Regions from separate parts of the Comamonas koreensis genome, predicted to be linked through region 1. Evidence: predicted binding sites of a transcription regulator. Region 1 holds the regulator's gene; each other region holds the start of a gene.
What was found. The regulator sigma-54, encoded in region 1, starts transcription at its own class of promoters, with help from an activator protein. The targets are predictions, from matches to a motif close to TGGCANGNAANCTGCTTT.
Positions count from the first base shown of each region.

Region 2: F0Q04_RS04320 (pilin) is a predicted target of sigma-54. The motif match lies at 2,527-2,544, and genes of this name have one in related genera.
Region 3: F0Q04_RS07605 (urease accessory protein UreD) is a predicted target of sigma-54. The motif match lies at 2,657-2,674, and genes of this name have one in related genera.
Region 4: nirB (nitrite reductase large subunit NirB) is a predicted target of sigma-54. The motif match lies at 2,566-2,583, and genes of this name have one in related genera.

Region 1 is NZ_CP043575.1:5,166,158-5,171,533, forward strand. Features, by position in the region: gene F0Q04_RS23635 (aspartyl/asparaginyl beta-hydroxylase domain-containing protein) at 75-989, shown strand; gene rpoN (RNA polymerase factor sigma-54) at 1,065-2,681, opposite strand; gene lptB (LPS export ABC transporter ATP-binding protein) at 2,787-3,563, opposite strand; gene lptA (lipopolysaccharide transport periplasmic protein LptA) at 3,587-4,255, opposite strand; one part of gene F0Q04_RS23655 (IS3 family transposase) at 4,366-5,252, opposite strand; one part of gene F0Q04_RS23655 (IS3 family transposase) at 5,252-5,376, opposite strand, start outside.
Region 2 is NZ_CP043575.1:935,993-941,368, forward strand. Features, by position in the region: gene sucD (succinate--CoA ligase subunit alpha) at 1-554, shown strand, start outside; gene F0Q04_RS04310 (TerC family protein) at 667-1,350, shown strand; gene F0Q04_RS04315 (FHA domain-containing protein) at 1,617-2,297, shown strand; gene F0Q04_RS04320 (pilin) at 2,610-3,128, shown strand; gene F0Q04_RS24150 (pilin) at 3,082-3,729, shown strand; gene F0Q04_RS04330 (fimb protein) at 3,749-4,543, shown strand; gene moaC (cyclic pyranopterin monophosphate synthase MoaC) at 4,658-5,149, opposite strand; gene F0Q04_RS04340 (M48 family metalloprotease) at 5,353-5,376, shown strand, end outside.
Region 3 is NZ_CP043575.1:1,702,037-1,707,412, reverse strand. Features, by position in the region: gene ureC (urease subunit alpha) at 1-1,193, opposite strand, end outside; gene F0Q04_RS07620 (urease subunit beta) at 1,237-1,545, opposite strand; gene F0Q04_RS07615 (HupE/UreJ family protein) at 1,560-2,168, opposite strand; gene F0Q04_RS07610 (urease subunit gamma) at 2,200-2,502, opposite strand; gene F0Q04_RS07605 (urease accessory protein UreD) at 2,767-3,597, shown strand; gene F0Q04_RS07600 (SCO family protein) at 3,636-4,244, opposite strand; gene cyoE (heme o synthase) at 4,252-5,151, opposite strand; gene F0Q04_RS07590 (COX15/CtaA family protein) at 5,185-5,376, opposite strand, start outside.
Region 4 is NZ_CP043575.1:1,474,907-1,480,282, forward strand. Features, by position in the region: gene F0Q04_RS06655 (CmpA/NrtA family ABC transporter substrate-binding protein) at 1-617, shown strand, start outside; gene ntrB (nitrate ABC transporter permease) at 715-1,596, shown strand; gene F0Q04_RS06665 (ABC transporter ATP-binding protein) at 1,593-2,426, shown strand; gene nirB (nitrite reductase large subunit NirB) at 2,722-5,232, shown strand; gene nirD (nitrite reductase small subunit NirD) at 5,256-5,376, shown strand, end outside.

The sequences.
Region 1 (5,376 bases):
TTGCCGCGCGCCAGTTTGCGCTTGCGCAGACAGCCGCCACAGCACAGTCGCTAAAATCGCTGTCTATGGCAAAAATCATCGTTCTGGCCCTGGTGCTGCTTTTCACTGGCTGCGGCCTCTACATGCACCTGCGTGGCAAGGTGCGGCACAAGCTGCTGCGCCAGCTGTTTGACCACTCCACGTTCACGGCGCCATTCAATGTGTTCATGCTGATGTTCAGCAAGGTACCGCGCACGCCCTACCTGCCCACCAGCACCTTCCCCGACCTGGCCCCGCTGCAGGCCCACTGGCGCGAGATCCGCGAAGAGGCCATCGGCCTGCACCAGGCCATGCAGATCAAGGCCGCAGCCAACAACGACGACGCGGGCTTCAACTCTTTCTTCAAGACCGGCTGGAAGCGCTTCTACTTGAAGTGGTACGGCCAGGCCCACCCGTCTGCGATGGAGCTGTGCCCCAAGACCACGGCGCTGGTGCAGTCCATCCCCGGCATCAAGGCGGCCATGTTTGCCGAGCTGCCGCCCGGCGCCAAGCTCAACCTGCACCGCGACCCCTATGCGGGCTCGCTGCGCTACCACCTCGCTGTGCTGGCGCCCAATGATGACCGCTGCATGATCGAGGTCGATGGCACGCCCTACAGCTGGCGCGAGGGCGAAGGCGTGATCTTTGACGAGACCTTCATGCACTGGGCCGAGAACCGGTCCGAAGGCAACCGCATCGTGCTGTTCTGCGATGTCGAGCGCCCGATGACCAATGGCTTTGCGCAGTGGCTCAACCGCTGGCTGGGCACGCATGTGGTCGCTGCCGCCAGCTCGCCCAACAACGAAGGCGATCCGCGTGGCTTCATCAGCCGCATCTTCAAGATCTCGTTCTACATGGGCCAGTACCGCCGCCGCTTCAAGGCCTGGAACAAGACGGCCTACAAGCTCACCAAGTTTGGCCTGATGCTGGCCGTGCTGGCCTTGTTCATCTGGTGGCTGTGGCCAAAGTAAAGCGGCTCCGTCTCAAAGCAAAACCGCAGTGCCTAACGCAACTGCGGTTTTTTTATGGGCCCTGGCTGCTTGCGCTTACAGCGCCTTGCGCAGGCTGGCCGGCGGGATGCGCATCGCCTCGCGGTACTTGGCCACCGTGCGGCGCGCGCATTCAATGCCCTGGGCCTGCAGCAGATCGGCGATTTTTGCATCCGACAGCGGCTTTTTCGCGCTTTCCTCGTCCAGCAGCTGCTTGATCAGCGCCTTGACCGCCGTGCTCGACGCACTGCCGCCGGTCTCGGTGCCCAGGCCCGAGCCAAAGAAGTACTTGAGCTCGAACGTGCCCTGCGGCGTGGCCATGTACTTGGCCGTGGTCACGCGGCTGATGGTGGACTCGTGCAGGCCCAGCTCATCGGCAATCTCGCGCAGCACCATGGGGCGCATCGCCAGCTCGCCATGGACAAAGAAATTGCGCTGGCGCTCGACGATGGCCTGCGAGACGCGCAAGATGGTGTCAAAGCGCTGCTGGATGTTCTTGATGAACCAGCGCGCCTCCTGCAGCCGCTGCTGCAGCGCGCCATGGCCTTCGCTGCCCTTGTGGCTGCGCAAGGCATTGGCGTAGACATCCTGCACGCGCAGGCGCGGCATCACCTCGGCATTGAGCTGCACGCTGAAACCGGGCACCGGCAGGCCGCGCTCATTGCTGAGTCGCACGATGACATCGGGGATGATGGTGTTGCGGTCCACATCGGCATAGGGCCGGCCGGGGCGGGGCTCGAGCTTGGCGATCAGCGCCAGCGCGCTGCGCACCGCGGCATCACTGCATCCGGTCAGTTGCACCAGCTTGCGCACATCACGGCGCGCCAGCAGCTCCAGCGATTCCTGGCAGACCAGCAAAGCGGTCTCCAGCGCCAGCGCATCGGCCTCGGGCGTGTCCGAGCCCTCTTCATCCAACAGGCGCTGCTGGGCCTTGATCTGCAGCTGCATGCATTCGGACAGGTTGCGCGCGCCCACGCCAATCGGCTCCAGGCTTTGCAGCAAGCGCAGCGCCACAGTCAGGTGGTGCAGCAGCACTTCGTAGCGCTCGGGGTCACTGGCGTCGCCAAAGCTTTGCGCGAGCTCGGCCAGCGTTTCTTCGAGGTAGCCGTCGTCGTTCAGTGATTCAATCAGAAAGTAGAGCGCGGCCCGGTCTTCCTGGCACAGGCGCAGCGACAAGGCCTGGCGGTGCAGCACATCCTGCAGGCTCAGGTGCTCGCTGCGCCGGTCGGACATCGGCGTCTCGTCGTCGTCATCGCTGGCGCTGGAGCGCGCGGGCAGATCGCCACCCCACTCTTCCCAGTCCGATGCCGAATCGCCGGCAGCGGCCTCGGCATCGACGCCGGTTTCCTTGCCCGCGCCAAAATCCAGCGGCTGGTCGGAGGTTCCGGGCTCGAAATCGCTACTGTTGTTGGTGTCGGTGCTGGCAGCAGTATCGGCACCCTTGTCGGCTGCGTCTGCAGCGTCTGCAGCTTCGGCAGATTCAGCGGCTTCTTTACCGGCTTCAGCCTCGGGGGCCTCATCGCCCTCGCGCTCCAGAAACGGGTTTTCGTCGAGCATCTGCTCGACTTCCTGCGTCAGTTCCTGCGTGGACAGCTGCAGCAGGCGAATCGACTGCTGCAGCTGGGGGGTCAGGGTCAGGTTCTGCGATACGCGCAGCGACAGCGACGGCATCATGGCTGCGCCTCCCCACGGGCTGGGGCAGCTGGCAACGGATCAGCCCTGCCGGCCCCGCAGCGCGGGACGGCATCTTGGCTGGCACGCCCGCCAAGGCGTGCGGTGTCACATACGGAAATGTTCACCCAGATACACCCTCCGGACCTCTGCGTTCTCCACAATCTCTTGCGGCGTCCCGGCGGCCAGCACCTTGCCATCGCTGATGATGCAGGCATGGTCACAGATACCCAGGGTTTCGCGCACATTGTGGTCGGTGATCAGCACGCCAATGCCGCGCTCCTTGAGAAAGGCGACAATGCGCTGGATCTCGATCACGGCGATGGGGTCGATGCCGGCGAAAGGCTCGTCGAGCAGGATGAAACGGGGCTGGGTGGCCAGCGCACGGGCGATCTCGACCCGGCGGCGCTCGCCGCCGGACAGCGCGACTGACGGTGATTCGCGCAGGTGCTCGACCCGCAGCTCCTGCAGCAGCGCGGTGAGCTGGCGCTCGACCTCGGCGCGCGAGAGCGGCTTGCCATGCTCATCTTTTTGCAGCTCCAGCACGGCGCGCACATTGTCCTGCACGCTGAGCTTGCGAAAGATCGAGGCTTCCTGCGGCAGGTAGGACAGGCCCAGCTGCGAGCGCTGGTGGATCGGCATATTGGCCACCGACTGCCCATCGATGCGGATATCCCCGCCATCGCTGCGTACCAGGCCCACGATCATGTAGAACGAGGTGGTCTTGCCCGCGCCATTGGGGCCTAGCAAACCCACCACTTCGCCCTTGCGCACCGACAGCGACACGTCCTTGACCACCTTGCGGCTGCCATAGGATTTCTCCAGGTGCAAGACCTCCAGCTGGCTGCGGTGGTCGCTGTTGGCGACCCGGGCGTTGACGGAAATGGTCGACGAGTTTTCTGCCACGGTCACTTGGCTCCGTCGTTCAGTTGGGTGCTGGGGCGCAATGGCGTCTTGTCATCGGCAGCGGGCTTGGCCGGGGCGCTGGCCTTGTCGTCCGCCTTGCCATCGGCCTTGGGCGTCAGGATCACACGGACGCGGTCCTTCTTGGGCGCACCGGGCTTGGGATCGGCCGCCGCCTGGGCGCCCTTTTGGCCGGAGACCGTGAAGGTATCGCTCAGATTGTTGTAGACGATCAGCGGGCCACTGACCTGGTCGGTCAACGTGGTCTCGCGGTAACGGCGCAACTCGCCGCGGCGCTCAAAGTGCACGGTGTCATCGCGGCCGTTATAGGTGATGACCTCGCCTTCGCCTTCGACGAACTCGTCAGGCGCGCCTGGGGCCGAGTCACGCTTTTGGCGGAAGAATGCGAGCTTGCCCGGCGCAGCAGTCACCACGCCGTGCTGGAAGCCGTCGCGGTCCTGGCTCACGGTCAGCTGCGCGCCACGGATGATGATGGTGCCCTTGGTCACCACCACATTGCCCGTGAAGACACTGGTCTGCTTGAGTTCATCGTGGCGGCCATCGTCCGCCTCGATGTTCATGGGTTTGGTGCGGTCTGCACGCTCGGCGTGCGACAGCAGCGGCACGGCCAGGGCCACTGCCACCAACAAAGAGTTAAAAATACGGTGTCTCATAAGGCATGAATCTTGCTCTGCCCCATTGTAGCCATGCTGGAGCGTTAGGCCGTTTCTGGCACAAAAAAGCCCGCGTGTGAACTGACCCCAAGAAGTTGGACAGTTGGAAGCTAGGGACTGAAGGCCTGAATCCGGTATTGCACCGGACTCAGGCCTTTTAGTTTTAGCTTGATGCGTTGGTGATTGTAGTAATGGATGTAGTGGTGAAGACCTTCTTGAAGCTGCGCCACACTGCTGAACTTGTTGAGGTGGAAGAACTCGGACTTCAAGGTTCCGAAGAAGCTCTCCATCGCTGCGTTATCCAAGCAATTGCCCCGACGTGACATGCTTTGCACCAGGCCATGATCGGCCAGCAAGCGGCGATAGGCACGACTTTGGTACTGCCAGCCCTGGTCGGAATGCAGCAATGGTTTTTCCTCCCTGCCCAGCTTGCCTAGCGCCTTGCGCAACATGTCACCCACCATCTTCAAGCGCGGTTGCGTATTCATCTGATAGCTCACCACCTCGCCATTGAATAGATCCATGACAGGCGACAGGTATAGCTTTTTACCCAAGACGTTGAACTCTGTCACGTCCGTCACCCATTTCTGGTTAGGCTGCTCGGCCATGAACTGGCGCTGCAACACATTGGCCACGTCCGCGTGCTGCCCGGCGCGATAGGAGCGATATTTCTTGGGCCGAACCAGGGACTTCATCCCCATTACCTGCATCAGGCGCTGCACGCTCTTGTGGTTCACATGACAGCCATTGCGCTTGAGTTCAAGCGCAATACGCCGATAGCCATAGCGTCCTTTGTGAAGCTCGTAGACAGATCGGATCTGAGCCTTGAGCTCAGCGTATTTGTCGCCTCTCCTGTGCACTTGAGCCTGGTAATAGAAGGTGCTGCGCGCCAGCTTACCTGCCCGCAGCAAGTCCTTGAGGTCGTGATCTGGCCTTAGCTCAAGCACTATCCGCGCTTTTTCTGCGCAGCTTGTTTTTTCGCCTGAACCAAGGCCTCCAATTTTTTTAGGTACGCCACCTCCGCGCGCAGGTACTTCACCTCTTTGAGCAAATCTGCGTGCGAACGCGTGTCGTCCGCAGACATAACTGCTTGTGCCTGTGCGGGCTTGGCTGTGGGTGGG
Region 2 (5,376 bases), 990 kb from region 1:
TGAAGGCCAAGGAAGCGGCTGGCGGCAAGAAGACCTTGCTGCTGGGCCCTAACTGCCCAGGCCTGATCACCCCCGGTGAAATCAAGATCGGCATCATGCCCGGTCACATCCACAAGCCAGGCCGCATCGGCGTGGTGAGCCGTTCGGGCACGCTGACCTATGAAGCCGTGGCACAGCTGACCGAGCTGGGCATTGGCCAGTCTTCGGCTGTCGGTATCGGTGGTGACCCCATCAATGGTCTCAAGCACATCGACGTGATGAAGGCGTTCAACGACGACCCGAACACCGACGCTGTGATTATGATCGGCGAAATCGGCGGTCCAGACGAAGCGGAAGCCGCTCTCTGGTGCAAGGCCAACATGAAGAAGCCTGTGGTGGGCTTCATCGCTGGTGTGACCGCCCCTCCCGGCAAGCGCATGGGCCACGCTGGCGCGCTGATCTCCGGCGGCGCCGACACGGCAGATGCCAAGCTGGCCATCATGGAAGAGTGCGGTTTCACCATCACCCGCAACCCATCCGAAATGGGCCGCCTGCTGCAAGGCCTGCTGAAGTAAGCAAAATTACGCATGCCAGGGGCTGCGTGCCCCGCTAAACTGCGTACTCCATAAAAAGAAGACGCCAGATCGTTCAGGTCTGGCGTCTTTATTCATAACTACGGAGCGCAACATGGATTACGTCAATCATCCCGACTTCTGGATCGGGCTGGTCAAGATCATCTGGATCAACATCATTCTCTCGGGCGACAACGCCGTTGTCATCGCGCTCGCAGCGCGCTCCCTGCCCCCTGAACAACAAAGAAAAGCCATCATGTTTGGCTCCGGCGCCGCCGTGGTGCTGCGTATTCTGCTGACCGTAGTTGCGGCCAAGCTGCTGGAGCTGTCCTTCCTGCAGATCGTTGGCGGCTGCCTGCTGCTGTGGATTGGCCTGCAACTGCTGACCAGCCACGACGAAGAAGAGGGCGCGGGCAAGGGCACCGGCACAATGATGGCGGCCATTCGCACCATCCTGATCGCCGACCTGGTGATGAGCCTGGACAACGTGATTGCCGTGGCGGCAGCTGCCGGCGGAAATATGCTGCTGCTGATCCTGGGCTTAGCGATTTCGATCCCGCTGGTGATCTTCGGCTCCACCTTGATGATCAAGCTGATGGAGCGCTTCCCGGTCATCGTGATTCTGGGCGCCGGCCTGATCGGCTGGGTCGGTGGTGAGACCATCATGAACGACAAGCTGCTGCACGGCTTTGTCGAGGCTAACCCTGCGCTGCACTACCTGGCAGCTGCCGCTGGCGCCGCGCTGGTGGTGGGCCTGGGTCTGTGGCTGCAAAAGCGCAATACCGCGCCCGCACACTGAGCGGCTGATCCCCTCACCCCAACACAAAGCGCCTTCGGGCGCTTTTTGCATTTCTACGCCGGGCTGCAGCGATTGTGCATCGTCAAGGGGAAAGAGCGCCTGCAGCAGCCAACGCTTTGATCAGTATCAGCCATCGAGAGGAATCAAGGGTAAACCCGTAACCAAAATCCGGTAGTACCCAACACATCGTGATCCTTTGTCAACCGCGTATCGAAAAAGTCATTTGTATAGCTTATGTGCATATAATCGTGACGAGGTTTATCAATATGCCAAGACTCATAGTTTCATTAGATGGAGTGGTGATCCAGGACTACATGCTGACGGAGTCCAGGGCCACCCTGGGGCGCCGTTCCACCAACGACATCGTGCTGACCGACATGGCGGTCAGCGGCGAGCATGTGGCGTTCACCTATGAGAAGAAGATCGGCATCGTCGTCGTCGAAGACCTGGGCAGCACCAACGGCACCAAGGTCAACGGCTTGAAGGTACGCCGCCAGGTGCTGCAAAGCGGCGACCTGCTGGACATCGGCAAATGCCGTATCCGCTTTTTGATGAACTCGCTCGTGCCCGAAAGCCACTACCTGCATGCCAGCGAAGCCGGCAGCCTGACCGCCAAGCCCGCCCATGCCGACCATGGCGAAGACAGCCCCACGGTCCCCGCAGATTTCCCCCCTGCCGAAGAGCAGCCCTACACCCCCAGCCCCTACCTGCGCGCCGTCAGCGGCGCCAGCGAAGACATCATCCTGTCCAAGGTTGTCACAACGGTGGGCCGCCCTGGGATTGCCGTCGCTGCGCTGACCAAACGTGGCAAGGGCTATATCGCCACCAAGGTCGATGGCTCGGCCGATGTGGTGCTCAATGGCCAGGCGCTCAATGGCGTGGGGCTGTCGATGCACAAGGGGGATCGGATTGAGCTGGCGGGGATGGCTTATGAGTTTTGGGCCTAAGACTCTGAACCTTGGGCTTGTATAGCCAGGGCCTCAACAGACGCAGCGGCACCTTCGGGTGCCGTTTCTGTTTCTGCTGCCCATGCGCATAGCTTGCACAGTCGTTCAGTAGGTGACAAAAATGGCAGAAATCTTGGGCCGCTGACATTTATGAAAGTCTTGCACAATAAGTTAACAAAGCGCCGCATTTTTGTCAGTCGAAGCCGCGAGATAAGTAGACGCTAAAAGTTGGCACAGCAATTGCAATAAGTGATGCACGCCAAGTCGTTCGACGAGGCTACCTAATCACTGGTTACATAGAGAGGATTCAACATGCTGCGTACTATGCAAAAGGGTTTCACCCTGATCGAACTGATGATCGTTGTGGCGATTATCGGTATTTTGGCTGCGGTGGCACTGCCTGCTTATCAGGACTATACGATTCGTGCCAAGGTCGCAGAAGGTTTGACATTGTCTGGTGCACTGAAGACTGCTATTTCGGAGACGCACCAAAGCAAAGGTCCTTCTGATATGAGCTGTACTAATGCAGCTACCTGCGATGCTATTGGCGCATCCGTGATGGATGCTACGGCTTTGGCTGGTAATGCAAATGTAACTTCTGTTACAAGCGATGAGACTGGCATCATTACGATTGCTTACAAGCCTGCAGTGGTTCCTGCTGCCCAAAATACTTTGTTGATCACGCCAGTAAATGCTGCAGGTACCACTGCTGTTGACTTGCAAACCGCAGCTACGGCAGGAACGCAAATTAATTGGAAGTGCGGTTTGAACGGCACCGGTGCTGATGGCGGCACACTGCTCGCTAAGTATCGTCCTGCATCTTGCCGTTAATGCGAATGCCATATGGGAAAATTTAGCTAGTTTGCCTGGTTGGATTAGTTCCAAAAAAGGGGAGTCGATAGGCTCCCCTTTTTTCTGGAGTTTAATTGTGATAAAAATCATAAATAGTGGCTTCACCTTGGTAGAACTGATGATTGTTGTTGCAATCATCGGCATATTAGCTGCGGTTGCACTACCAGCTTATCAAAATTACACGGTTCGTGCCAAAGTGTCTGACGGTCTGGTGCTTGCGCAATCACTTAAAACGGCCCTTACTGAAGCATATGCAACAACAGGGCCGCGTGATATGACTTGTATCAATGCTGCCACTTGTGAGGCATTGGGGGCTACTCCCATGAACCTCACATCAGTAGCATTGGCTGGAAATGCGAATGTGATCGATATTGTCAGCAATGCACCGGGTGTTATTACAGTGGCTTATAAGCCAAGTGTTGTTCCTGCTGGTGTGAATATTATTCTAATAGAGCCAGTAGACAATAGCAGTCCTCCCAATGTCATTGACCTTCAGGCTTGGGTATTCGGTTCCGTTTTTTCTTGGAGATGTTCTGCTGGGACATTGGCGGCACAGTTTCGGCCTGCAAGCTGCCGTTGATTTTCGTATTCTGTAATTTATGCTTTGGCAAAGTGATTGTGTGATTTCGTTTTCGGAACGTATTCGTTTTGCTATGCGCTATGCATTGCGCCATTTAGGTATTTCGGTTGTTGTCGGGTTTGTTTTTGCTTTTTTTGTATTTTGGTTAATTTATCCTGCGCCATATAGATCAATGCTTGGCGTAGATTCCATATTTTTTATTATTCTTCTTGTCGATGTGGCTTGTGGCCCACTCCTAACTTTAATTCTGGTAAGTCCAGCAAAGACACCACGTGAGCGTTGGCTAGACTTTGGCCTTGTCGGCCTGATTCAGATAGCAGCCTTATGCTATGGCATGAGTAGTTTGTGGATGGCACGTCCCGTTGCGCTGATCTTTGAGGTTGACAGGCTTGTAGTTGTTACGGCAAATGAAATTGATACAGCGGAATTAGCTGTGGCACCGGCAAAGATGAATAAGCTGCCACTTTGGGGGGTAATGAAGGGTGGAACGAGAAGTCCTAAGGACTCCGATGAACTCTTTGCAAGTTTGAATAATGAAATCGCGGGTATCTCTCCCGCAATGCGTCCGAGTTGGTGGGTCGCATGGGATCAGCAGATGACGGAAATTCTCGCGCGTGCGAAACCTCTGAGTGAGTTAATCAGTAGACGGCCGGAGCAAGTCGAATTGTTGCTGAACGTAGTAAAAACCTCTGGGTTGGCCGTGAATCAATTATTCTATCTTCCATTGACATCTAGTAAACAAAAAGATTGGGTTGTATTGTTCGATATAAGCCTGAGATTTGTTGGGTATGCACCAGTGGATGGTTTTAATTGACGCAAATAATCAAGGCTTTTGGATTTTTAATCTTTGTGTAGCAGTTTCATGGTTTCTCGGTCGAACTTGCAGTTAATGAAATAGATCAGTTTTTTCATTTTTGAACACGAACTATTAAGTTGTTCTCTCGCCGTTGGCAATAAAACATCCGGATTTTCCGCCATGCTTCTCCAGTAAACTAATCCGCTCCATCACCATCCGCTTATCCACCGCCTTGCACATGTCATAAACAGTCAGCAGTGCGACCTGCACAGCTGTCAAGGCTTCCATCTCCACACCGGTGGGGCCGACGGTTTCTGTCCTTACTTCGCAACGTACAGCGTTCTTTTCGGGTAACAGCTCAAAATCCACCGCCACCTTCGTCAACGCAATCGGGTGGCACAGCGGTATCAGCTCACTGGTCTTCTTCGCCGCCATGATGCCGGCAATACGCGCAATACCCAGCACATCGCCTTTTTTCGCGGTGCCCGCGGCAATGATGTCCAAAGTGGCTGGCTGCATGGTGATAAAGCCCTCCGCGATCGCGATGCGGTGGGTGTTAGGCTTGGCGCCTACATCGACCATATGGGCCTGGCCCTGGGCGTCGAAATGGGTGAGTTCAGTCATGGTGCTTTCCGTGTTCAATACGTCACAAGCGGCAATACAGGATGCAACTTGTGCATTGGTGCTTCATCATACGTGTTGGGCTGAAGGCTTGATGGCAACGAGCCCGCTCTGGCCACCCTCTGGCTTGATTCAGATTCAGCATCTGCTGCCGCACGGAATTTTGAATGAATACATGGTTTTTTAAACGCACAGCATGCGCCCTGTTGGCCGCCCAAATGGCTGCGGTG
Region 3 (5,376 bases), 1.8 Mb from region 1:
TCGCTGTCGCCGGGCAAGGCGCCGCGCTGGAGCTTCATCTTGTGCGCCGTCTGCCAGGTGCGCAGGATCACCTCACCCACCCGGCCCATGGCCTGGCTGTCGGAGCTGAACATGCTGATGGCGCCAATGTCGTGCAGGATATCCTCGGCCGCAATGGTTTCCTTGCGGATGCGGCTTTCAGCAAAGGCCAGGTCCTCGGCAATCCCGGCATCAAGGTGGTGGCAGACCATCAGCATGTCCACATGCTCATCCAAGGTGTTGATCGTGTAGGGCCGCGTCGGGTTGGTCGAGCTGGGCAGCACATTGGCCTCGCCCACCACTTTCAAGATATCGGGCGCATGGCCGCCGCCCGCCCCTTCGGTGTGGAAGGTGTGGATGGTGCGGCCCTTGAACGCGGCCACCGTGTCTTCGACAAAGCCGCTTTCGTTGAGCGTATCGGTATGGATCGCCACCTGGGTGTCGGTGAGCTCGGCCACATCCAGGCAGTTGTCGATGGCCGCCGGCGTGCTGCCCCAGTCCTCGTGCAGCTTGAGGCCAATCGCGCCGGCATCGATCTGCTCATGCAGGGCCAGCGGCAGGCTGGCATTGCCCTTGCCCAGAAAGCCCAGGTTCATCGGGAAGGCATCGGCCGCCTGCAGCATGCGCTCCATGTTCCAGGCGCCGGGCGTGCAGGTGGTCGCAAAGGTGCCGGTGGCCGGGCCGGTGCCGCCACCAATCATCGTCGTCACGCCGCTGGTCAGCGCCTCTTCGATCTGCTGGGGCGCGATGAAGTGGATGTGCGTGTCGATGCCGCCAGCGGTCACGACCATGCCTTCGCAGCTGATGATCTCGGTGCCCGGGCCAATGATGATGTCCACACCCGGCTGCGTGTCCGGGTTGCCGGCCTTGCCAATCGCGGCAATGCGGCCGGCCTTCAGGCCAATGTCCGCCTTGACGATGCCCCAGTGGTCGATGATCAGCGCATTGGTCAGCACCGTGTCCATCGCGCCCTGCGCACTGCTGCGCTGGCTTTGCGCCATGCCATCACGGATGGTCTTGCCACCGCCAAACTTCACCTCTTCGCCGTAGCCGCCCGCACGCAGGGTGAAGTCCTGCTCCACCTGCACGACCAGTTCGGTATCGGCCAGGCGCAGGCGGTCACCCACCGTGGGCCCATAGGTCTCTGCGTATGCGCGTCTGTCCATTGTTGCCATCAGAACCATCCTGTCTTAGAACGCTGGCACAGCATGCCGGGCTTCATTCCAGCGCCCCTTGCACCAGGCCGCGAAAACCGTAGATCTGCCGCTCGCCGCCAACATCCACCAGCTCCACCGTGCGCTGCTGGCCGGGCTCAAAGCGCACCGCCATGCCGCTGGCAATATGCAGTCGCATGCCGTGCGCCGCCTGGCGGTCGAAGCTCAGGCCGGCATTGGTCTCGGCAAAGTGGTAGTGCGACCCTACCTGGATGGGCCGGTCGCTCGCGTTGTGTACCACCAGCGTGGTGGTACGGCGCCCGGGGTTCAGCGTGTGTTCGCCCTCGTCCAGCAGCAGTTCACCTGGGATCATGGTGCCGCTCCTCGTCAGGCCAGGCGCGTCAGCATGGCCGCGCCCAAGACCGCGGTGGCCCCGCCCGCCAGCTTGGCCAGCCAGCGGTGGCGCTGCATGAGGGCCTTGCCCAGCACCATGCCGCCCACATGCAACAAGGCCGAGCCCAGCGCCATGCCCGCCAGCGCGCCCGCCGATGCCAACGCCGAATCTGCTGCCAGCTCAAAGCCGTGGGCCGCGCCATGGAAAAACGCAAACACCCCGGCCAGCGCAGCGGCCAGCACCCAGGGCATCTGCTTTTGCACCGCCACCAGCAGGCCCAACACCAGCACCGATGCGGCAATCATCGGCTCCACGCCGGGCACCCACAGACCGGCAAAACCTGCCAGCGCCCCCGCCACCAGCAGGGCCACAAAGGCGGCCGGTGCGCGCCAGGCGGGCGTCACCGTCAGCGCACTCCAGGCGCCCACGGCCAACATCGCGGCCATATGGTCGGCGCCAGTAAACGGATGGGCAAAGGCATGGCCAAAGCTGCTCAAAAGGCCATGGTGGCCGCCACCATCGGCGCCCACATGGGCCATGGCTGACAGCGGCAAAGCCGCAGCGGCGGTGGCCAGCGCGGCAGAGAATTTCTTGAAGTTCATAGTGGTCGAGTGCGCGAGAAAAATGGGAGGTTCAGACAATGGGCTCATGCACGGTGACGAGCTTGGTGCCATCGGGAAAGGTCGCCTCGATCTGGATATCGGCAATCATCTCGGGAATGCCCTCCATCACGTCGGCGCGCGTGAGCACCGTGCGGCCGGCGCTCATCAGTTGGGCAACGGTCTTGCCATCGCGCGCGCCCTCCATCACAAAGGCGCTGATCAGCGCCACCGCCTCGGGGTAGTTCAGCTTGAGCCCCCGGGCCAGGCGCCGCTCGGCCAGCAAGGCGGCGGTAAAGATCAGCAGCTTGTCTTTTTCGCGAGGTGTCAGTTCCATACCTAGTGCAAAGCAAGGCACATGCCAAGGGGCTACAACGGCTGGGCATGCACGCTTTCCGTGCCGCCACCCGCCCGCCTTGCACCACATGCATGCACAGCAGCCGCGCATGCACCAATTCGGCACAGACCACACCCCAGAGCAGTGCAGTTCCTGGCACGTGGCTTGCAAAAGCCCACGCATGTCTTTCGTCCCCCTGCTCCCGCTCCCGATCCCGGCCCTTGCGCCCTGCTGCCCGCCAGGCACCCACCGCCCGCCGCAGCCATGAGCTGGCATGCCCAACTAGACCTGCGCTACGGCCAGCAAGCCGGCAAGACGTCGGTGCAGTTCAGCCACGATGGCCCGCTGCGCATTCTCAAAAGCCTCTACCCCGAAGGCCCGGGCATTTGCCACAACGTGCTGGTGCACCCGCCCGGCGGCCTGGTGGGTGGCGATATGCTGGATATCTCGGTCGAGGTGGCGGCAGGCGCCCATGCGCTCGTCACCACGCCGGGCGCAACGCGCTTTTACAAGAGCAATGGCCAGCCGGCCTTGCAGCGCACCCGCCTCAAACTGCAGGCCGGCGCCCGGCTGGAATGGTTGCCGCTGGAAGCCATTGCCTACAACGCCTGCGATGCGGCCAATGAGCTGCAGATGGAACTGGCACCGGATGCAGAGCTGCTGACCTGGGACATCACCGCGCTGGGCCTGCCGCTGGCGGGTCAGCCCTTTACCCAGGGCGTGTTTTCGCAGCACATCGCATGGCCGGGGCATTTTCTGGAACGCGGCCGTATCCGGGCCGATGATGGGCTGCTGCTCAACGCACAGCTGGGCCTGGCGGGCCAGCGCTGCCTGGGGAGTTTGATCTACGCCAGCGGCTCGCCCATCAACCGCGCGCAACGCGAAGCGCTGCTGGAGAGCACCCAGCAGCTGCTGGACGCAGGCCCAGCGGGGTTGATGGCCGGGGTGACCGCGCCGAACGAGCATATGCTGGTGCTGCGTGGCCTGGCGCCCGTGGTGGAGCCGGCGATGCAGCTGTGGAAGACGGTCTGGGGCCACTGGCGCAGCAGCCTCTGGGGCCTGCCGGCGCAGCGGCCGCGTATCTGGTCGATGTGAGTGCAGCGCTTGCCCAGCGCTGTTAAGCGTGTAAGCGCTTAAGCGCCGTCGATCAGCTGCTCGATATCTTTGGCCAGCGTTTCAACGGGGGTGCCATAGCGGCTGTACAAGCGCAGGCGCCCTTGCGGGTCAAAGATGTAGTCGCCAGCGGTATGGTCCATCGTGTAGCTGCCCGGGGTCTGGCCCTCGACCCGCTTGTAGTAGACCTTGAAGTCCTTGGCCATCTTGGCCGTTTCCTCGTCGCTGCCGCGCAGCGCCAGAAAGCTGGGGTCAAAGTTGGCGAGGTAGGCCTGCAAGATTTCGGGCGTGTCGCGCGATGGATCGACCGAGGCGAAGATCACCTGCAGCTTGTCACCCTTTGCGCCGAGCTTTTGCTTGACGGCGGCCAGGTCGCCCAAAGTGGTCGGGCAGACATCGGGGCACTGGGTAAAGCCAAAGAACACCAGCACGACCTTGCCCTTGAAGTCGGCCATGCTGCGGCGCTGGCCATGCTGGTCGGGCATGGAGAAATCCTGCCCATACTCCTTGCTGCCCGTCAGGTCGATGGCGTTGAAATCGGCCTTGGATTTGCAGGCGGTGAGGACACCGGCGGCCGAGGCCAGCATGGCCGAGCCCGCCAGCCAGCGAAGGGCATTGCGCTTGTTCATTGCAGATTTACCAGCTCACATAGTGGTCCACCAGCAGCGCCACAAACAGCAGGCTGAGGTAGACCAGCGAAAAACGGAAAGTCTTGCGCGCCAGCGCGTCGGAGTAATTGCGCCACAGCGCAAAGGCATAGCCAAAGAACCCGGCACCCAGCACGACTGCGGCCACCAGGTAGATCCAGGAGCTCATCTGGATGATGAAGGGCAGCAGGCCGGCGGCAAACAAGACCACGGTGTAGAGCAAGACCTGCACGCGGGTGTAATAGTTCCCATGCGTGACCGGCAGCATCGGCAGGCCGGACTTGCGGTAGTCCTCGACCCGGTACAGCGCCAGTGCCCAGAAGTGCGGCGGCGTCCACAGGAAGATGATCAAAAACAGCAGCAGCGCCTGGGGCGAGACATCGCCGGTCATCGCGGCCCAGCCCAGCACGGGGGGCATCGCGCCCGATGCGCCACCGATCACGATGTTCTGCGGTGTCAGCGGCTTGAGGATCACCGTGTAGATGACGGCATAACCGACAAAGGTCGCAAAGGTCAGCCACATCGTGATGGCGTTGATCCAGACGATCAGAATGGCCGAGCCGGCGATGCACAGCCCGGCAGAAAACATCAGGGTCTGCAGGTTGGACAGCTCACCGCGCGCTGTGGGGCGCCAGGCGGTGCGCTTCATGCGCGCATCGATGCTCTGCTCGACCAGGCAATTGAAGGCGGCAGCGGCCCCCGCCACCAGCCAGATGCCCACACACGCGACGGCCATGCGCAGCAGCTCGGCGCCGGTGGGCACACCGGGCACGGCCAGCACCATGCCGATCAGTGCGCAAAACACAATCAGCTGCACCACCTTGGGTTTGGTCAATGCATAGAACTGCGCAAAGCGGTTCGGCATTGGCGTTGCGGCAAGTTCGGTCATCGGGGCACTCAGTCTTTGTTCCATACAGCGTCATCAACTCGCAGCACTGCGGGCAGGTTCAGGGCCCGCAGTACACCAGATCCAGGTCAGCACCACCATGATGGCGGCAGCGCCCCCGGTGTGCAAAACGGCCGCCAGCATCGGCCAGTCCAGCACCACATTCGACAGTCCCGTGGCAAATTGCAGCAGCGTCAGGCCCACCAGCCAGCGGCGCTGCTGCCGTAG
Region 4 (5,376 bases), 1.5 Mb from region 1:
ATGGCTTTTGCGTGGGCGAGCCCTGGGGTCACCGCGCGATCATGGATGGCATCGGCATCACGGCCATCACCACCCAGGACATCTGGCGCGACCACCCGGAAAAGGTGCTGGGCTGCACGCAGGACTTTGTCAGCCGCCACCCCAACACCGCGCGCGCGGTGACCATGGCGATTCTGGAGGCGGGCCGCTGGATCGATGCCAGCTTGCAGAACAAGCAGAAGATGGCCGAGACCATTGCCGGCAAGGCCTATGTGAACACCAGCGTCGATGCCATCAACCAGCGCATTCTGGGCCGCTACCAAAATGGCCTGGGCAAGACCTGGGACGACCCCAACCACATGAAGTTTTTTGCCGAGGGCGAGGCCAGCTACCCCTACCTGTCCGATGGCATGTGGTTCCTCACCCAGCACAAGCGCTGGGGTTTGCTCAAGAGCCACCCCGACTACCTGGCTGTGGCCAAGAAGATCAACCAGACCGCCCTGTACAAGGAAGCGGCTGCGCAGCTGAAGATCGCCGTGCCCAAGTCGGACATGCGCAGCAGCCCGCTGATCGACGGCAAGGTCTGGGATGGCTCGGACCCCGCCAAGTACGCCGACAGCTTTGCCATCAAGGCCTGACAAGGAGAGCCCCATGCCCGCTGCATTGCGAGAGAGTGTTTCGCCCCTGCCCACGCCGGCCCCGGCCGAGCGCAAAGTGTTGTCCATCCATGAGCACATGGCGCGGAGTTTGCCGGTGGTAGCGGGCAGCCAGCCTGCTGCTGCCACGCCTGCCGTGCCTGCCGCCGCCAAGCGCGATATGGCTGCCCTTTGGCAGCAGCGCTTTGGCGCGCTGGTGCAAAGCCTGCTGCCGCCGGTGCTGGGCTTTGGCCTGCTGCTGGTGCTGTGGTCCATCGTCGCCCAGGGCAACCCCGGCATTCCGGGCCCGCAGGAGACCTGGGCCCAGGCGCAGGAGATCTTCCGCGATCCCTTCTACCGCAACGGCCCCAATGACCAGGGCGTGGGCTGGAATGTGCTGGCCTCGCTGCAGCGGGTGAGCATCGGCTTTGGGCTGGCGGCACTGGTCGGCATTCCGCTGGGCTTTGTCATTGGCCGCTTTGACTTTCTCTCGCGCATGTTCAACCCGGTGATCAGCCTGCTGCGCCCGGTGTCGCCGCTGGCCTGGCTGCCCATTGGCCTGCTGGTGTTCAAGGGCGCGAACCCGGCGGCAATCTGGACCATCTTTATCTGCTCGATCTGGCCGATGGTGATCAACACGGCGGTGGGCGTGCAGCGCGTGCCGCAGGACTATATGAATGTGGCGCGGGTGCTGAACCTGAGCGAATGGAAGATTGCCACGACCATCCTCTTCCCCGCCGTGCTGCCCTATATGCTGACGGGCGTGCGCCTGGCAGTCGGCACCGCCTGGCTGGTGATCGTCGCTGCTGAGATGCTGACCGGTGGCGTGGGCATTGGCTTCTGGGTCTGGGACGAGTGGAACAACCTCAATGTCAAGAACATCATCATTGCGATCTTTGTCATCGGCCTGGTCGGCCTGCTGCTGGAATGGGCGCTGATCCGCCTGGCCTCGGCATTCACTTTTGAGGAGGTCAAGGCATGACGCCCAATACGCCCAACATTCCCGCGACGCCCCAGGGCAAGTACATCGAGATCCAGCAGGTGGCGCAAAGCTTCAAGACCGCCAAGGGCCTGTTCCAGGCGCTGCAGGGCATCAACCTGGAGATTGCCCAGGGCGAGTTTGTCAGCCTGATCGGCCACTCGGGCTGCGGCAAATCGACCTTGCTGAACCTGATTGCCGGCCTCACCAGCCCCAGCGAAGGCACCTTGCTCTGCGCCAACCGCGAGATCAAGGGGCCGGGGCCGCAACGTGCCGTGGTGTTCCAGAACCATTCGCTGCTGCCCTGGCTCACCTGCTGGGCCAATGTACACCTGGCGGTGGAGCGGGTGTTTGGCGGGCGTGAGCGCAAGGCCCAGTTGGCTGCGCGTACCGATGCCGCGCTGGCACTGGTGGGCCTCACCCATGCAGCGCACAAGCGCCCCGGCGAGATATCGGGCGGCATGAAGCAGCGCGTGGGCATTGCCCGGGCGCTGTCGATGGAGCCGCAGGTGCTCTTGATGGACGAGCCCTTTGGCGCCCTCGATGCCTTGACCCGCGCCAAGCTGCAGGACGAGCTGCTGGAGATCGTTGCGCGCACGCGCAGCACCGTGGTGATGGTGACCCATGATGTGGACGAAGCCGTGCTGCTGTCCGACAAGATCGTGATGATGACCAATGGTCCTGCTGCGACGATTGGCGAGGTGCTGCCGGTGCCCTTGGCCCGCCCGCGCAACCGGGTCGCCTTGGCCGAGGATGCGCAGTACCAGGCCTGCCGCAAGGCGGTGATCGACTTTCTCTACACCCGCCAGGCCCATGTGGAGAAGGTGGCCTGATAAAGCCTACTTAGCTAGCAACAGGCGCTCTATATGGAGCGCCTTTTTTGTGCACGCAAATGAGGCGAGGCGGCGCCTGAGCCGCACAAAAAATGTGCAGCGCTGAGTTCGGCTGCTGGGCGCTCCCCGCATGTCAACTTGGTATGGAACTTGCATAGTCCTTGGCGTGGCCATGGCGGCCACCGGGTGGCGGTGCACAGTGGCGCTGCCGTCCAAAGACAAAGACGTCTATGCGCGCATGCCTGGCATGCGGCGCCTAGACGTCTTTTTTTTTGTGCTGCCCACGGGAAACGCTATGAAAAAAATCAAGTTGGTCATGGTTGGCAACGGTATGGCGGGTGTGCGTGCGCTCGAAGAGCTGCTGGCGCTGGCGCCGGATCTGTACGAGATAACGGTATTTGGCGCAGAGCCCCACCCCAACTACAACCGCATCCTGCTGTCGCCAGTGCTGGCGGGCGAGCAGACCCTGGATGACATCGTGCTCAACGACTGGCGCTGGTACGAGACGCATGGCGTGCGCCTGCATGCCGGCTGCACGGTGCATGCGGTGGACCGCGCCCGCCGCGTGGTGCATGCCCGCAATGCCGATGGTGAGGCGGTGACGGCCGACTACGACCGGCTGATTCTGGCGACCGGCTCCAACCCCTTCATGCTGCCCATTGCCGGCAAGGAGCTGCAGGGCGTGCTGGCCTACCGCGATATTGCCGATACCCAGGCGATGATCGATGCGGCCCAGCACTGGCGCCATGCAGTGGTCATTGGCGGCGGCCTGCTCGGGCTGGAAGCGGCCAACGGCCTGATGAAGCGCGGCATGCAGGTGGCGGTGGTGCATGCCGGTGAGTGGCTGATGGAGCGCCAGCTCGATGATCAGGCTGGGCAGCTGCTGAAGAAATCGCTGATCGAGCGGGGCATGCAGTTTTTCATGCAGGCGCAGACGCAGGAGCTGCTGGGCAATGCCGAAGGCCGGGTGCGCGCGCTGCGCTTTGCCGATGGCCGCGAGATCGACGCCGATCTGGTGGTGATGGCCGTCGGCATCCGCCCCAACACGGCGCTGGCCGAGGCCATGCACCTGCATGTGAACCGGGGCATTGTCGTCAGCGACACCATGCAGACCATCACCGACCCGCGCATCTATGCGGTGGGCGAGTGCGCGGCGCACCGGGGCATTGCCTACGGGCTGGTGGCGCCTTTGTTTGAGCAGGGCAAGGTGCTGGCCAACCACCTGGCCGAGATGGGCATTGGCCGCTACCAGGGCTCGCTCACCTCCACCAAGCTCAAGGTCACCGGCATTGACCTGTTCTCGGCCGGGGATTTTCAGGGCGGGGAGGGCACCGAGCAGATCGTGCTGAGCGACCCCTACTCAGGCGTCTATAAAAAGCTGGTGATCAAGGAAGACCGGCTGGTGGGCGCGTGCCTCTATGGCGACACGGTCGATGGCAGCTGGTACTTCAAGCTGCTGCGCGAAGGCCGCAGCGTGGCCGATATCCGCGACAAGCTGATGTTTGGCGAATCCAACCTGGGCGATGCCGGCCACCAGGGCCAGAACAAGGCCGTCGCACTGGCCGATGGCGACGAGGTCTGCGGCTGCAATGGCGTGAGCAAGGGTGCCATCTGCAAGGCCATCAAGGACAAGGGCCTGTTCACCCTGGACGAGGTGCGCAAGCACACCAAGGCCAGTGCCAGCTGCGGCTCCTGCACCGGCCTCGTAGAGCAGATCATCATGTTCACCGTCGGTGGCGACTATTCGGCATCGCCCAAGACCAAACCGATGTGCAGCTGCACGGAGCACGGCCACCAGGCGGTGCGCGATGCGATCCGCGAGCACCGGCTGCTGACGACTGACAGCGTCTTTCGCTTTATGGAATGGAAGACGCCCAATGGCTGCGCCAGCTGCCGCCCGGCCATCAACTACTACCTGATCAGCACCTGGCCCAAGGAGGCGCGCGATGATCCGCAAAGCCGCTTTATCAATGAGCGCAGCCACGCCAATATCCAAAAGGACGGCACCTACAGCGTGATCCCGCGCATGTGGGGGGGCGAGACCACGGCCGCCGAGCTGCGCCGCATTGCCGATGTGGTGGACAAGTACCAGATCCCCACCGTGAAGGTGACCGGCGGCCAGCGCATTGACCTGCTGGGCGTGAAAAAGGAAGACCTGCAAGGGGTGTGGAACGACATAGGCATGCCCTGCGGCCATGCCTATGCCAAGGCGCTGCGCACCGTCAAGACCTGTGTGGGCAGCGAGTGGTGCCGCATGGGCACGCAGGACAGCACGCAGATGGGCAAGGACCTCGAACGCGCGATGTGGCGCATGTATGCGCCGCACAAGGTGAAGTTTGCCGTCAGCGGCTGCCCGCGCAACTGCGCCGAATCGGGCATCAAGGATGTCGGCATCATCGGCGTGGATTCGGGCTGGGAGATGTACATCGCGGGGAACGGCGGCATCAAGACCGAGGTGGCGCACTTTCTCACCAAGCTCAAGACCGCCGAGGAGGTGCTGGAGTACACCGGCGCCTTCATGCAGCTGTACCGGCTGGAGGGCTGGTACCTGGAGCGCACGGTGCACTACGTGAGCCGCGTGGGGCTCGACCATGTCAAGCGCCGCATCCTGGACGATGCCGCTGGCCGCCAGGCGCTGTGGGCCCAGCTGCAGCAGGCGCTGGAAGGCGAGCCCGACCCCTGGTTCGAGACCGACAAGGCGGCTGTGGATCTGCGCCAGTTCCAGCCGCTGCCGGTGCTGCCCCCACTGCAGGCTACGCCTGCGCTGCCAGCCCTTTCCTCACCCCTCACCACCGCCGGCGCATGATGCTGCGCCACCAGGAGACCGACATGAATGAATGGATCACCATCTGCGCCATCGATGAGATTCCGGTGCTGGGCGCCCGCCGCGTCGCCCGCGCCCAGGGCCTGGATGTGGCGGTATTCCGCACCGCCAGCGGCGAGGTGTTTG